Regions from separate parts of the Synechococcus sp. R8-2 genome, predicted to be linked through region 1. Evidence: predicted binding sites of a transcription regulator. Region 1 holds the regulator's gene; each other region holds the start of a gene.
The links. Region 1 encodes NtcA, which controls nitrogen genes in cyanobacteria. Its sites were predicted from a motif close to GTANCNNNNGNTAC; they were not measured.
Positions count from the first base shown of each region.

Region 2: NW819_RS04320 (cob(I)yrinic acid a,c-diamide adenosyltransferase) is a predicted target of NtcA. The motif match lies at 2,573-2,586, and genes of this name have one in related genera.
Region 3: NW819_RS07380 (P-II family nitrogen regulator) is a predicted target of NtcA. The motif match lies at 2,476-2,489, and genes of this name have one in related genera.

Region 1 covers NZ_JANSHQ010000235.1:5-5,087, reverse strand. Annotated here, with positions in the region: gene NW819_RS06260 (M61 family metallopeptidase) at 1-896, opposite strand, end outside; gene ntcA (global nitrogen regulator NtcA) at 1,206-1,880, shown strand; gene eno (phosphopyruvate hydratase) at 2,119-3,402, shown strand; partial or broken gene NW819_RS06245 (prolyl oligopeptidase family serine peptidase) at 3,399-5,083, opposite strand, start outside.
Region 2 covers NZ_JANSHQ010000152.1:139-5,221, reverse strand. Annotated here, with positions in the region: gene queA (tRNA preQ1(34) S-adenosylmethionine ribosyltransferase-isomerase QueA) at 1-892, opposite strand, end outside; gene dcd (dCTP deaminase) at 976-1,557, opposite strand; gene NW819_RS04320 (cob(I)yrinic acid a,c-diamide adenosyltransferase) at 1,681-2,388, opposite strand; gene NW819_RS04315 (phosphodiester glycosidase family protein) at 3,472-4,683, opposite strand; partial or broken gene NW819_RS04310 (hydroxyacid dehydrogenase) at 5,019-5,083, shown strand, end outside.
Region 3 covers NZ_JANSHQ010000281.1:5,251-10,333, forward strand. Annotated here, with positions in the region: gene NW819_RS07370 (ammonium transporter) at 1-196, opposite strand, end outside; gene NW819_RS07375 (ammonium transporter) at 511-1,923, opposite strand; gene NW819_RS07380 (P-II family nitrogen regulator) at 2,078-2,416, opposite strand; gene NW819_RS07385 (IctB family putative bicarbonate transporter) at 2,568-3,983, opposite strand; gene holA (DNA polymerase III subunit delta) at 4,926-5,083, shown strand, end outside.

The sequences.
Region 1 (5,083 bases):
CGCAGACGCTTGACATTCCAGGCATGAAACAACTCGTGGGCGATCAGAGCCAAAAACCGACGATAGGACTCTGGCTGATGCAGCTCCAGCCCAGAGTAAAGAAGGGTGGTGCTGTACTTGTGCTCAAGGCCACCAAATCCTCCCGGTGACAAATGCACGATAAACCAGTAACGGTCATAGGGTAGCCCACCAAAAAATGCGGCTGTGGTTTCGACAATGGCCTTGGCATCGGCAACGGCCCGATCGACATCCAGAGTGCCCGACCCCCAAACCACAAGGTAATGCGGGATCCCTTCCACCTCAAACGATTGCACTCGATGTGGACCCACCTCCACCGGGCTATCCACCAGCTCGTCGTAGTCTTCCGCCACAAAAGACTGGCCGGAAGCGGGATCCCCAGAAGAGGAGATCAAAGGCCGCAAACTGGTGGCGATGTGCCAATCCGGCTTGGGTGGGATCACCGTCAAAGTGTAGGGTTCCCGCTCGCGACCGGGCACGTAGAGAAACAGCGCTGCCCCGTTGAAATAGGCGTGGGTCAAATCCAGATGGTTTGTGCGCACCGTCAGCTCATAGGCATAGACCCGATAGCACACCTTCACAGCAGAAGAACCCGGCGGATCGATTTGCCAGGTATTCTTATCCACCTTCCGCCAGGCCAAAGGGATCCCTTGCTCAGTTGCCGCCTGAAACTCCTGCACATGACGGGCATACTCCCGCACCAAGTAGGATCCCGGCGTCCACACCGGCAGTCGCAGCCGCAAAGGCACCTCTGGATCCACCTCTTGGATCTGCAGTTCCACCTCCAGCAGGTGATTGGCCGGATCCGGCATCCGCACTGTGAAATGCTGGCGGCTCAGTTGAGAAGGTGCAGCAACGATAACCTCTGGGATCCCCATAGATAGATAGATAGATAGAATGTTCCAACCCACTCCACTCTCTACCGCCAAGGGCCGACGCAGCCCCCAGCGACAATGGCTCTTATCCTAACCCCTGCTTTCGGTTGGGGATCCCTTTCTGGGGCAAAAACGAGACTCAAAAATGTAGCACGTGCTACAAAGATGCCTGGGCAGAACCTTCTACTTTAGGGTAAATCTTGGTATCATCATCGATTCTGAAGTCAAGGGGTTGCAACCTAGCCTAATGCTTCTAGATTGATCTTAATAGGTTGATCTTAGGTATAAACTGACCTTAAAAGGTTGATGAGTATGGCGGTGGCCGTAGCAGAAAAATCTCTGATCACAGCCTTCAAGCAATTGGGAGGCCCTCACCATCCTCCGGTTATCGAAACGTTTGAGCGCGGGAAGACCATTTTTTTTCCAGGGGATCCGGCGGAGCGGGTTTACTTTTTGGTGAAGGGAGCCGTTAAGCTCTCGCGGGTCTACGAAATGGGGGAGGAAATCACCGTCGCCCTCCTACGCGAAAACAGCATCTTCGGCGTGCTCTCCTTTATCACAGGACAGCGCTCTGATCGCTTTTATCACTCGGTGGCTTTTACGCCTACTGAGTTGCTCTCTCTGCCGATCGAGCAGGTGGAAAAATCCTTGCAGGAGAACGCCGAACTGGCCATGTTGCTGGTTAAAAGCCTGTCGTCCCGCATTTTGCAAACGGAGATGATGATCGAGACACTGGCTCATCGCGACATGGGATCCCGTCTGGTCAGCTTTTTGTTGATCCTCTGTCGCGATTTCGGAGTGCCTGGCCCAGATGGGGTCACCATCGATCTCAAGCTGTCTCACCAGGCCATTGCCGAGGCCATTGGCTCAACCCGCGTCACCATCACCCGCCTGTTGGGAGAGCTGCGCAAGAAGAAGTACATCTCCATTCACAAGAAGAAGATCACCGTACACGACCCGATGCGGCTGAGCCATCGCTTTGCCTAGAAGGAAGAGGAGAACACTTCCTGAGCAGCACCTTGCCCAGGCAAACCCCGCTCGACGGCTGGTTGAAGCTCTGGCCGGCCTATGTTCAATCTACTGCTGCAGCCTTGAAGAATCTCTATACCTAAAGGACAGACTTAAAGTTTTCTGGAAGCTAACCGGATCGCGGGCAAAAACCTACTAGTCTATGGGGGGATCTGGCTTTGGCCAGAGCTATCTAGCCAATTGCTGAGGTGTAACTGTGGAAACGGCCATCGAGTGGATTACCGCCCATGAGATCCTCGACTCGCGAGGACGCCCCACCTTAGAGGCCCTGGTGGGTTTAGCCAATGGGGCGACGGGCTTGGCGCAGGTTCCCAGCGGCGCTTCGACCGGTACCTTTGAGGCCCATGAGCTGCGGGACGGGGATCCCAAACGCTACGGCGGTAAGGGTGTGCTGAGGGCGGTGGAAAACATCCTTGGCCCCATCCAGTCGGAGCTGCAGGGAGAAGATGCCCTCAACCAAGCCCGTATTGACCAGTTGCTGATCGACCTGGACGGCACCCCCAACAAGTCCCGCCTGGGGGCCAACGCTATTTTGGCAGTTTCTCTGGCGACAGCCAAAGCGGCTGCGGAAGCAGTGGGCTTGCCTCTTTACAAATACCTGGGGGGGCCCTTTGCCAACCTGCTGCCGGTGCCGCTGATGAACGTGCTCAACGGCGGCGCCCACGCCGACAACAACGTCGATATTCAAGAATTTATGCTTGTGCCCATTGGAGCGGCCAGCTTTCGCGAGGCGCTGCGCTACGGGGCTGAGGTGTTTGCGGTACTAAAACAAGTGCTGCAGCAGAAGGGGCTGTCCACCGGTGTGGGGGATGAAGGGGGGTTTGCTCCTGATCTCGACTCCAATGCGGCGGCTTTGGATCTGCTGATGACGGCTATTGAACAGGCAGGCTACAAACCGGGAGCAGATATCGCCTTGGCCTTGGATGTGGCCGCCAACGAGCTGCTACAGGATGGGCAATATCACTTTGAGGGCAAAGCCCACAGCGCGGCTGATATGGTGGCTTACTACCAGCAACTGCTGGCCAACTATCCCATCCTTTCCATTGAAGATGGGCTAGCGGAAGAAGACTGGGCCGGTTGGCAAGCCATGACCGCTCAACTGGGATCCCGGGTACAGCTGGTGGGAGATGACCTGTTTGTAACCAACCTGACCCGCCTGCAAAAGGGTATCGACAGCGCCGCCGCCAACGCCATTTTGATCAAGCCCAACCAAATCGGCACCCTGACGGAGACCGTCTCGGCCATCCAATTGGCAGTTCAAGCCGGCTTTCGCACCATCATCAGCCACCGCTCTGGCGAGACGGAAGACACCACCATTGCCGACTTGGCGGTGGCCACCCGTGCCGGGCAGATCAAAACCGGATCCCTCTGCCGCAGCGAGCGCATTGCCAAGTACAACCAACTGCTGCGCATCGAAGACGAGCTGGGGGAAGCGGCAGTTTATGCCGGTCGGGTGGGCCTGGGTCCTGGAGCTCGCTAACTTCCCGTTCCGTCCCAGAGGATCCCTAGCACCTGCACCAAAAAGGCCCAGCGGTCGGCAGCTTCCTCAATCAGCTTGCTGGTGGGCTTGCCGGCCCCGTGCCCTGCCTTGGTGTCGATGCGGATGAGGATGGGCTGGGATCCCCCCTGGGCTGCCTGCAGGGCAGCGGCAAACTTGAAGCTGTGGGCGGGCACCACCCGGTCGTCGTGATCTGCGGTGGTGATCAGGGTGGCGGGATAGGCAGTGCCGGGCTTGAGGTTGTGCAGAGGGGAATAGGCGTAGAGGGCCTTGAATTCCTCCGGGTTCTCCGGGGATCCGTACTCGGAGATCCAGGCCCAGCCGATGGTGAACTTATGAAAGCGCAGCATGTCGAACACCCCCACTGCCGGCAGGGCCGCTGCAAACAGCTCCGGCCTCTGAACCAGGCAGGCCCCCACTAAGAGGCCGCCGTTGCTGCCGCCAGAGATGGCCAACTTGGCGGGGTTGGTGTAGCCATGGGCTATCAGCCACTCGGCAGCGGCAATAAAGTCGTCGAACACCTTTTGCTTGTTGAGCTTGGTGCCCGCCTGGTGCCACTCTTCTCCGTACTCGCCGCCGCCGCGCAAATTTGGCTGGGCATAGACACCGCCCATTTCCAGCCAGGCCACCAGACCCACTGAAAAGCTGGGGGTAAGTGAGATGCCAAAGCCACCGTAGCCATACAGCAGGGTGGGGTGATCCCCTGTCCGAGTCAGGCCACGGCGGTGGACGAGAAACATGGGGATGCGGGTGCCGTCTTTGCTGGTGTAGAACACCTGCTGCACCTCGTAGGCCTGGGGATCGAAATCCACCTGGGGCTGACGGAACAGGGTGCTGGTGCCGCTGGTGAAATCGTAGCGGTAGATGGTGGGTGGGGTGGTGAAGCTGGTGAAGGTGTAGAAGGTCTCGGTGTCGTAGCGCTTGCCGCCAAAGCCGCTGGCAGATCCCAGCCCGGGCAGCGGGATTTCTCCTAGGTAGGTGCCGTCTAAAGCAAAGGTCTTGATCTGGGTGTGGGCGTCTTTGAGGTAGAAGGCCACAAACTGATTGTTGATCAAGCTAACCCCCTGCAAGGTCTCCTCCGCCTCGGGGATCACCTCCTGCACCTGGTCGGGCTGCTCCAAGTCAATCGCCACCAGTCGCCGCCGAGGAGCTTGGCAGTCCGTCAACAGCCAAAAGCGGGATCCGTCGTTGCCCACGAAGCTGTATTCGGCCTCAAACTCGCGGATGAGCTCTACTACAGGAGACTGGGGATCCCGCAAGTCTTTGTAGAAGATGAGGTTTTTGGGATCCGTGCCCCGCCAGACGGAGATGATGAGGTAATTCCCATCTTCAGTAACCCCGCCGGCAAAGCCCCACTCTTTTTGGTCGGGGCGGTGATAGACCAAAACATCTTCTGACTGGGAGGTGCCCAGGCGGTGGTAGTAGAGCTTCTGGAAGTAGTTGGCGCTTTCGTATTCGCTGCCGGGGGCCGGTTCGTCGTAGCGGCTGTAGAAAAATCCTTGCCCATCCAGCGTCCAGCTCGCCCCGGAAAACTTGACCCAGCGGAGGTGATCCGGCAAATCCTCGCCGGTTTCGATGTCCCGCACCTTCCACTCTTGCCAATCGGAGCCGGAGCAGGAGAGGCCATAGGCTAGATACCGTCCAGCGTGCTCCGCACCGCTGT
Region 2 (5,083 bases), on a different contig from region 1:
CCGCGATCACCCGCCCCCCACGGGCTTGGGCTTTTTGGATGGCTGCTACCGTTGTTGCCGGCACCTTGAGCCACTCGCTGTGGAGACGATGCTCGGTTACCCGCTCCGCCTCCACCGGTCGGAAGGTACCCAGGCCGATGTTCAGGGTGATGTAGGCGGTTTGGATCCCTTTTTGGGCCAGCCGCTCCAGCAGCTCCTGGGTAAAATGCAGCCCTGCCGTGGGAGCAGCCACCGATCCGGGGTGTTTCGCCCAGAGGGTTTGGTAGTCTTGAGGGCGAACCTGTCCGGAAGCCTTGATGTAGGGAGGAAGCGGGATCCGGCCCACCTGTTCCAGGATTTCCTCAAAAGGCTGTGCCCCCTCCCACTCAAACTGCACCACTCGCCCGCCGGTTTCCGGGTCCAAAGCCAGAACAGTGGCCCTCAGCCCAGAGGGGGATCCCTGCTTGCTCCAAAAACCAATCCGATCCCCCACCTTCACCCGTTTGCCCGGCCTGACCAAAACCCGCCAGCTCCACGCCTGATCCGGCAGAGGTTGGGCGGCGGCAGGGATCCCTTCCAGGCAAGGCTCCAGCAGCAACACTTCGACCCGCGCCCCGGAGGGTTCCTTAGCCCCGAACAGGCGGGCCGGGATCACCTTGGTATCGTTGAGAACCAGCAGATCCCCTTCCTGCAGGTAGTCAGGCAGATGGCAGAAGCGGCGATGCTCGTGCCTATCCGGGTACACCACCAGCATCCGCGCCTGATCCCTGGGCTCCACCGGCGTTTGCGCAATCCGATCTGGAGGGAGGGTGTAGTCGTAGGAAGCTGTGAGCAGATCCGGATTGGGCTCCCTATCGCCCAAAGGCTCAGCCTCACCGGGGGGAGCGGCAGCAGGCGAAAAAGAGTCAGGCATGGAGATGAATCAAGATGGGGTTCTACGTGGATCCAGCATAGCCAACCGGATCCCGCCAACCCTCTCCCTTTTGAGGGAAGCAGCTAAACCTTGGCCACCACCACCTGCTGCGGCTGATCCTGATACTTGCCGGCGCGGTCGGCGTAGGTCACTTGGCAGGGATCCCCTTCCAGAAACAGAAGCTGGACCACCCCTTCGTTGGCGTACACACGGCAGTCGGCGCTGGAGGCGTTGGAAAACTCCAGGGTGAGATAACCCCGCCATCCCGCCTCAGCGGGCGTCAGGTTGGCAATCAGGCCCACCCTGGCATAGGAAGATTTGCCAATGCAGATCACGGTAATGTTATCCGGAACTTGCAGCCGCTCCAAAGACACCCCCAACCCATAGGAGTGGGCCGGGATGATAAAGTAATCCCCCATCTCGTCGTGGTGCAGCTCCACCGCTTCCAGATTCTTGGGGTTAAACCGCTTGGGATCCACCACCGTGCCGGGCACATGGCGAAAGATCTTGAACTCCACCGGCGACAGGCGGATGTCGTAGCCATAGGAGGACAGCCCGTAACTCAAAACAGGCCGAGACTCAACAGCGCGCACCAGCTCAGGGCAGAACGGCTCGATCATCCCTCGCCGCGCTTGCTCACAGATCCAGCGGTCGTTTTTCAACATGGCTACAGCCGGCTTCCTGGAGAGTGAGGGCACATCTGGTGGACAAGCTCCAGTCTTATTGGGACTCCGCCCCCCTGACGCGACCCGTGTTGCCTAGGTCTTTCGGAGCGGAAACTGTTTGCGCTAGCGGTGCGGAGCAACATGGGCTGCTGTAGGCATAGCACCTGTGCCGCTGACTTGAGGGGGATCCAGAGAACAGGCAACATTCCCATCGGCAGTGCGGAGCCCTGGGCCTGGGATGCCACGTAGGCGCAGCTGCGTGATCAAGTCCGCCCGCTCCAGAAACGAATCCGGCATCTCCGGCCCGGTGATCACCATGTCCATGGAGATGGGGCGCTGGTCGATTAAGCTCAGCACTTCAGCTTCTGAGATCAGGCCCAACTTCACAGCCAAGCTCAGCTCATCCAACACCACCAAGTCGTAGCGGCCACTCCTGACAGCCTCCTGGGTGAATTGCCACAGCTCATCCAACGCCACCCGCTCCTCAGGCTCTAGGTGAGGTGTATCGATGCACCGGTGCAGGCGACAGCGAACCCACTCTAAGGATCTGCCCAAGGAGAGACGATTTGCGGGCCCCTGGTTGATCCCACCCTTGAGAAATTGCACGATCAGCACCCGCGTTCCCTGGCCGGCCAAGCGCAGCGCCTGGGCCATGACAGGCGTAAACATGCCTCGGCTGGGGTGGGTGTAAAGCTGCAGGGATCCCTGGGGAACCAACTGGGCGGAGAGGGATCCATTCTGCTGAAGGAAAAGCTCGCCGGCAGCAGGGCTGGCTTGAGCCGCAGGCTGTTTGGCGCGGGCTACAGGAGCGGCATCCTTGGAGGAAGGCATAGGATTTGGAGAAGCAGTGCAAACCACGTTCTATCTCGCGAGCAGGCTAGAGAACACGGCCCTAGGTTATAGGGCCTACAAGTGGTGGAGAGCGTCGGCTATGGATTCCATGAAACACCACCTGTGCGTATCCGTCAATGAGTCGGTTCTGCTTCTAGCTGGCATACAAATCATCCCCAATAGAGTAATAGAAAATACAATCCTTGCCCATCCTAGCTTTTCGGCACGAGAGGCAATACCTGAAAAGAAAAGCTTTGACAGAGGATCTTAATAAAATTTCAGGCCCAGCACAAAAGCTTGTGTGCAGGGCTACCTTACTTGAGTATAGAGGTGCTCTATAAAAATTTGAGAAAAAGATCAATTTCTTCCAAATAAGATTAACTCTCACAAACAGGAATGCCAGTACCAGCAGCCCACCCACGAGAGAGGAGCAAGGGTCAACCTACCCCAAAAGCCTTGTCCACCAGGAGAGATAGTCATTTTTAAAATAACTATACATTTGGTCGGGAGCCGGGTAGGCCTACACATTAGCGAACATTCGTAGTAGAGAGAATTGTAACCAAAAGTCCAAGGAGTTAATTTCTAACCTCGAGAGTGAAGAAATATAAATTCGTCAATCATCTTCGTCAAAAAATGGATTATTGACAATACTTTTTTGAAAACCAGCATCTGATTTAGCAGAAGCGTAAAGAATTGCGTGCCTTTTATACTCTGAGGTCGTCTTCTTCAAGAGATCGCCTCTTTGATCATTTTTCTTACCGGTCTCAAGGCCGATGTTTTCTACTTAATTTAATCTCTATTTCTGTTATGAGAAATGAGCATTGGGCGTTCAGTTTGGATCCCACTTAAAATTGACCTGAAAAAGCTCTGGGGCTTTGGGTGCTGAGATTGCCGGGATCCCATTGCGCAATCAAAGCCGAGTCCTTCCTCTGGCGGGGGGAGAGATCTTTTTCTTGAGAAGGTAGATCCAATCCTGGAGAATACCTGATCCCTCATCCAAGCAGCCGGGAAGTCCGGGGATCCCACCCTCGATCCCTGGATCAAAGGGAAAAGACTCCATCCCGCCGGCACAAAAGTTTTCTGTCACCGACTTGGGCTTGGGAAAAACCCTAGGCCATTGTGAACTCGGGGTGTACGCCGCCGGGATGGACTGGGATCCGTCTCGCTGTTGAGTGGGCTGGCTTCTGGGTGTCGGTGTTCCCAATTGACGGCTTCTCCCCCCAGCACCAAGGTGGAAGCATTGCCCCCATCCAAGTTCAAGGCATGGCGACAGCCCAATTGCTGCATCAACTGCGCCATCTCCAGCAGGGTAAGCCCTTGGCTTTCCTGGGCATTGCCGGCGGTCACCAGCAGCAAATGTCCGCTGTCCAGTTGGCCGATGGCACTGCGGGCGGCTCGCTGCCTGCGAAAGAGGGGTTGAAATGCCTCCAATCGGGCATCCAAAACCACCTGCCCATCTAAGAGCAAGAGCGGCCCTGCGCCCAAGAGGTGAGGATAGGCTTCCAGCTCAGGCGGATCCAAGCGCAGATAAAAGCTGAGGCGATCCCCAGGAACCAGCTTGCGGGCTTCTAGGGCACCTTCTAGCCCCCGCCCTGCCAATACATACCCCTCACTGGGAATCTGTACCGTTAAACTGCCGGCCAGGCCAGCCATCAGAATCTCTTGCACCCGATCCTCCCGCACCATCACGAGCATTTCGTCGTCCGTTTGGGTGGTGTAGGTGGATCCCCAGTCGGGGGTGAACTGGGAGATGCCGGGCAGGATATAGCCTGTATTGATGCCCACCACTGGGATTTGATCCCCAATGGCATTGCGCAGCTCTGCTTGCATCCGCAAACGGGCAAAGCGCACGGATCCCCCTTCTTGCCCTGCCGTCCCATCCGACCAGGCGATGACCCCACGACCCAAAATGGGGCTGGAGATCCAACGGCCATCCCGACGAATTGCCCCCAGCGGCTGACGGGTGTTGCGGTTGAAAAACCCACCGTTAATGGCGGCTACTGCTCCCTGTTCGGGGCCAAAGGAAGACAGCTCCCCCAGACCCACCAGCCCCGCAGGTGCAGCCCAGATAGGCCGCAGTTGGCCCGCTGCGAGAGAAATGACCACGATAGAAACGGGGATCCGATTGTCTCCAACCCAAACCTCCTTCTGGTACAAAGGGATCCCTTGCACCACCCGCACCGGCTGCACACCGAGGGTCACCTGAGCTTGAGCAGCCACGCTGGGCAAAAAGAGAGCAGCAGTGCAGGCTAACCCCCAGCCCATGACCCAGGCGCTCAGCTTGGTTTTGGACATGTCTTCACGTCTTTAGGGCTTCACCATTGTCATTGGGAGATGATTATCCCCCTGCGGCAAAGGTTCCCATCACAATGAGCGACAACAGGATCCCTGGAAAGAGCAGCGTCACCAAGATCAGCAGTTCGGAAAGGGTCATCGGGGAATGCCACCTACTGGAGATTTAACCAACACAACAGCTCCGGCTTCCACCCTAGCGATCCCAGAAGGGTGCTCCAGGCTCCCTTTGGGATCCCTTAACACTCGATCACCGGTTTTTGCGGCTGCCCGTGCATGCCATCTCTCGCTCTGCCGACAGTATCCTGGCAAGGGGAAAGCCTCATCCAACGGTTCCTATGGGCATCCAAGGCAAACGCATTGCCGTCGAACCCGACAATCTTCGCCCCTGGCTCAAAGAGGC
Region 3 (5,083 bases), on a different contig from region 1:
GCGTGAAGCCCGCCTCCACCATGGCAAAGCCCGCCTGCATGAAAAACACCAGCGCCCCGGCCACCGTTGTCCAGACGATGTCGGCATGGTATTGCTGAGTTTTCAGTAAGGTTTGTAGCTCAGCCCAAGCCTCGGGTGGGAGAGCCTGTTCCAGAGCCGTGAGATCCGTCTGGGCCAGAGCAGGCGGGGCAACCAAACTTCCCAACCCCAGCAAAGCTCCAACCCCCAGCAGGACTTTCCCCCCTGTCCTCAAACCCAAAAGGATCCCCTGCCGAAGACGAGAGAAAACAGTCTCACCTATCTGACTTTTCATCTCGATTCCAAGTCCCACACCTCGATTTTGAGCTATTTCTCCCCTCCTACCCGTAACCACCTACACCAATGCCACCAAATACATCAGCAAGCCATAAAAGAGAGGGCCAGCCCTGACCCTCCCTTTTGATGCTCATTTGATGCTCAGTTCAGCAATGCTCCGATCCGGCAACCCCAGGTCAGACCGAGCACAACGGCTCAAGATTGCTCCGAATCGGTGGCAGCAGTAACGAAGTCGGGGTAGGCCACGTTGCCATGCTCGCCCACATCCAAACCGGCGATCTCTTCCTCGGCGCTGGTGCGCAGGCCGGTTACAGCCTTGAGGATAAAGAACAGGATCAAGCAGGTAATAAAGGGCCAGAGGAAGTAGGCCAGAGCGCCCACCACTTGTACCCCAAATTGGGCCCAGGTGACCTCTTCAGCATAGTTGGCATTGGCAAAGAAGGGGATCCCTGCTGCCAACACCCCCCAGATACCACAGGTGCCGTGTACCGAAATCGCGCCCACCGGGTCATCAATTTTCAGCACCGTATCCAGGATCACCACCGAAATCACCACCAGAATCCCGGCCACCGAGCCGATGATCAGAGCACCCAAAGGATGGACGCTATCGCAAGGGGCAGTGATCCCCACCAAGCCGGCCAGGACACCGTTGGCGGCAAAGGTCATATCCGGCTTGCCAAAATGAACCCAAGAGGTGAACATCGCCCCAATTGCTCCAGCCGAAGCTGCCAGCAGCGTATTCATGGCAATCCAGCCAATATCGACAGAGGCTGCAGTGGTGGAACCGGCATTAAACCCGATCCAGCCCAAGGCGAGGATAAACACCCCCAACATCCCCAGCGGCAGGTTGTGGCCGGGAATAGCCCGCGGTTCTCCATTAGGGCCGTACTTGCCAATGCGAGGGCCAAGCGCGATCGCACCTGCCAAGGCCGCAGCGCCCCCTACCAAATGCACCACCCCCGACCCGGCGTAGTCGATGTAGCCCAGATTTTCCAGCCAGCCGGCTGTGCCGCCGTTGTAGTCGCCGAACAGCCCGTTCCAGGCCCAACCCCCAGAGATGGGGTAGATTAGCCCAGAAATAACGATGGAGTAGATCAAGTAGGCCAAGAACTTGGTGCGCTCTGCCATGGCTCCGGAAACAATGGTGGCGGCAGTGGCGGCAAACACCATCTGGAAGACAAAGAAAGTAAAGGGCCAGCCATCTGCCTCGTAAGCCTGCTGCCAGCCAAAAGCAAACCAGTCAGTGCCGAAGAAGCCAGCACTTTTGCCGAACATGAGGCCAAACCCGATGAACCAGAAGGCGCAACAGCCCATGCAGAAGTCCATCAAGTTCTTCATCATGATGTTGGCGGCGTTCTTGGCGCGGGTAAAGCCCGTCTCTACCATGGCGAACCCCGCCTGCATGAAGAACACCAAGGCTGCTGCCACGATCGTCCAAACAACGTCAGCGTGTTTCTGAACTTCCTCGGCCTCTTGAGCAAAGGCAGTTCCCTGGCCGAATAGAAAAACCAGCGCAGCCATTAGAGCGGCAGTCAGACTCCACTTGGCCGGTCGCCAAAGCCACTGGGGCACCTGGCTCTTGAGGTTTTGGATCATTGTCGTACTCATGCTTTTCGACTCACCTAAAGTGACAGTACTTCTCGCAACACATTACCCGAAAAGTAGGGCAAGAACACCTCATCAGATATACAGCAAAAGAGACATGAAGCAAACTCACACGAGGCTCAGGCCGGGCAACCCAAACCCTGAACGTGATCCCTTCTCATAGGGCATCTTGGTTGAGTTCGCCAGTGCGGATGCGGATGGTTTTTTCGACGGGGCTGATGAAAATCTTGCCGTCCCCAATTTCGCCGGTGCGAGCCGCTGCAATCAGCTTCTCCACCACCGTATCCACCAGGTCATCTTCGACCACGATCTCCACTTTCAGCTTTTGTAGGAACTCTACCGTGTACTCGGATCCCCGGTAACGCTCGGTTTGTCCCTTTTGCCGGCCAAAACCCCGTACTTCACTTACGGTCATGCCGACAATCCCGGCATTGACCAAAGCAATTTTGACCTCATCCAACTTAAATGGCCGGATCACGGCCTCGATTTTTTTCATCTGCCTCCTGCACCCTGAACAGTTCCGCTAATTTCTAACACTACCAACACCTGTGAATTGTAAAAACAGATACATTTTTTATCTCCTACTGAAGATGCTTACCACTCTGGGTTGGCTCCCGTCAAGACTGGAAGGTCAAGCTTAAGCTACCCTAACGGGAGGAAGCCTCCGATGGGGTCTCACCAACATCCACGGGCGGCTGAGGGCTAAGAGAGGCCAAGCTGGCTGTAATGAGCGCTACCGCAAGCCACCACAGCATTTGTACCTGTGGACGATACCAGATGGTATCCACCAAGCCGTGGACCATCATGCCGGTGCAAGCGGCCAAGCCCGCTGCCACCCACAGACCCTGGGGATCCCGCAAGTTGAGCAAAGTTTTCCAGCATCTCCAGCCGTGATCCCAGAGCACCAAGAGGAACCAGGCGAAAGTTAAGGAGCCGATGAAGCCAGTCTCTACGGTGAGCTGCAGCGGCACTGAATAGGCTCCAAGGGCGCTGAAGTTGCCTCGTTGGTAGAGGGGATAGACGCGGTTAAAGGCAACATTACCGGGGCCGATCCCCAAGATGGGAAAGTCGCGGATCATCTCCAGCACCGCCGCCCAGACATTGAGGCGAAAGTTGTTGCTGGTATCCAACCGCCCCCAAAAAAGGCTCTGCACCCGCAGCCGCAGGGAGCGTACCGTCAGGATCCCGAGCAACAGAGCAGCCCCCCCTCCGCCCAACAGGGCCGGCAAGGCCCAACGCCGCCAGCGGGCTGGCAAATCGACAGAATGCCACTGTGCCAACAGCACGACCATCAGGGTGAGCATGGCCAGCCCCCCAATCCAGGCGCCACGACTGTAGGTGAGCAACAGGCAAATCAGGTTCACCGCCGTCGTAAACCCGGCCAGGAGTTTCGCTCCCCAACTGGGCCAAATCCAAGTGGCGGCCAGCCCCAGAGGAATGACCGGGATCAAGTAGCCCCCATACAGATTTGGATTGCGCAGATAGCTGTACACCCGCGTCAGACCCGCCAAACCCGACTCCGGATCCACCCAGGTGGCCAGTTCCGCTGCCCCATATAAGTATTGCCGCAGGCCATGGATCCCCATCACCAAGCTGACCAAAAGCAGGGATCCAACGATCCCATCTCGGAATTGGGGTTTGCGCAGCAGACGATGCAACAACAGATAACCAGCCAGGTAGAGAGTCAACTTCAGCCAGCCATCCCGTGCTGCGTAGGCAACCGGAGAGAGAATCGTTGCCAAGGTGGCAATTCCCCAGAAAAGGACCAGGGGCAGATGCAGCGGCAGCCCAATCGGCATTTCCACCAAAGCGCACAGGCCCACCAGAGCAGCCATAGCCAGCAAAATCAGGCCCAGGATGCCGGTGGAGCTTTGTGCAGAGAAAATCCAGTAGAGCAGCACTAGCCCCAGGCCAATCCGGTCGGAAGTTTGAACCAATATGCTGCTCTTCCCCCAACTTTGCAGGGATCCCAATAGACGACCCAAAAGGCTTCCCTGCCACCAAGCCTTGATGGGAAAATCGCGCAGCAGAAAACCGTGCCACCGTTGCGTTGCTCGTTCCATAACCCTCCGGAGCCTGTTGGGCACAAGTTCATACGCCCCAAGTCACCTTCCGATTGCGTCGGTGGGACGAAGTTCTAGCTTATATCCCCAGAGGCAAGGAGACAACGAAGAAGAGCGCAACCTCTTATCGCGCCAGCCGGACAAAGTACCCCTCAACAAAAACAAAGAACCGGCTGACTCACAAGACTCTACAAGACAAAAGGCATCGAAGAGTTATCAAAGTTGGGTTTTCAATCTTAAGAACAAGTCTCTGTAAAAAGCAAAGAAGAACAGCAGGAAAAACTACAAAAAGCTCTATCTCAATCTTCAATCAAATGTTGGATTGCCGCAATCGAAGATCTCCTGACCTACCACAGACCGATTCTCAAAAGATTCTTCAGGCAACACAGGCTAACACTTGACCTTGAGATCCTCTTTCACCTTCGGCATTAGGAGAAGGGATTTGATCGCCTAAGCGGGATCCAGACCAACCTTCCTTGGCTCTAACTGCGTTCTGGGAATTGGAGTTGGAATAGTGAATCTGAATACGAGTAGGACGGCCCAGACCCAGGGCGGATCCCATGCAACGGGCTAAGATTTGCACCTTAAACTCAAACTCGCCAATGCCATCCATAATCTTTAACCCTGCAGTCTCTGCTCCTAATTCAACTGTAGGAGAAGGTCTACGAAACCTCTTCAGTGGGAATACAGAACTTTTTGAGCTGCGGAGACTTCTGGATTATGAAAGTTATGTAAAGATGCCTTTGTTTTCGCCAGACAGGGCGAGTACTTGACCTATTCTTAAACAACTTGAGTCAAGCTGGGCTCGGTATCTTCACTTGGACTGACTCCCTCCACCAAGTTGAGCAGGGATCCCAGCCAAACCGCTTAGACAAGGGGAACTGACCTACGCAAAATGGAGGAAGTAGGGGAAAAGCATCTCGTAAATCACTCGGTCGAAGCGTGCCCGTTTACCTGTACTGGGGAGATGACACCTATCGCCTGATGCAGGCGGTGCAGCAGTTGCGCGACCAAGTGCTGGATCCCCACTGGGCTGCTTTTAACTACGATCGCCTGCCGCCGGAATCCACGATTGCCGGGCTCAACCAAGCCATGACCCC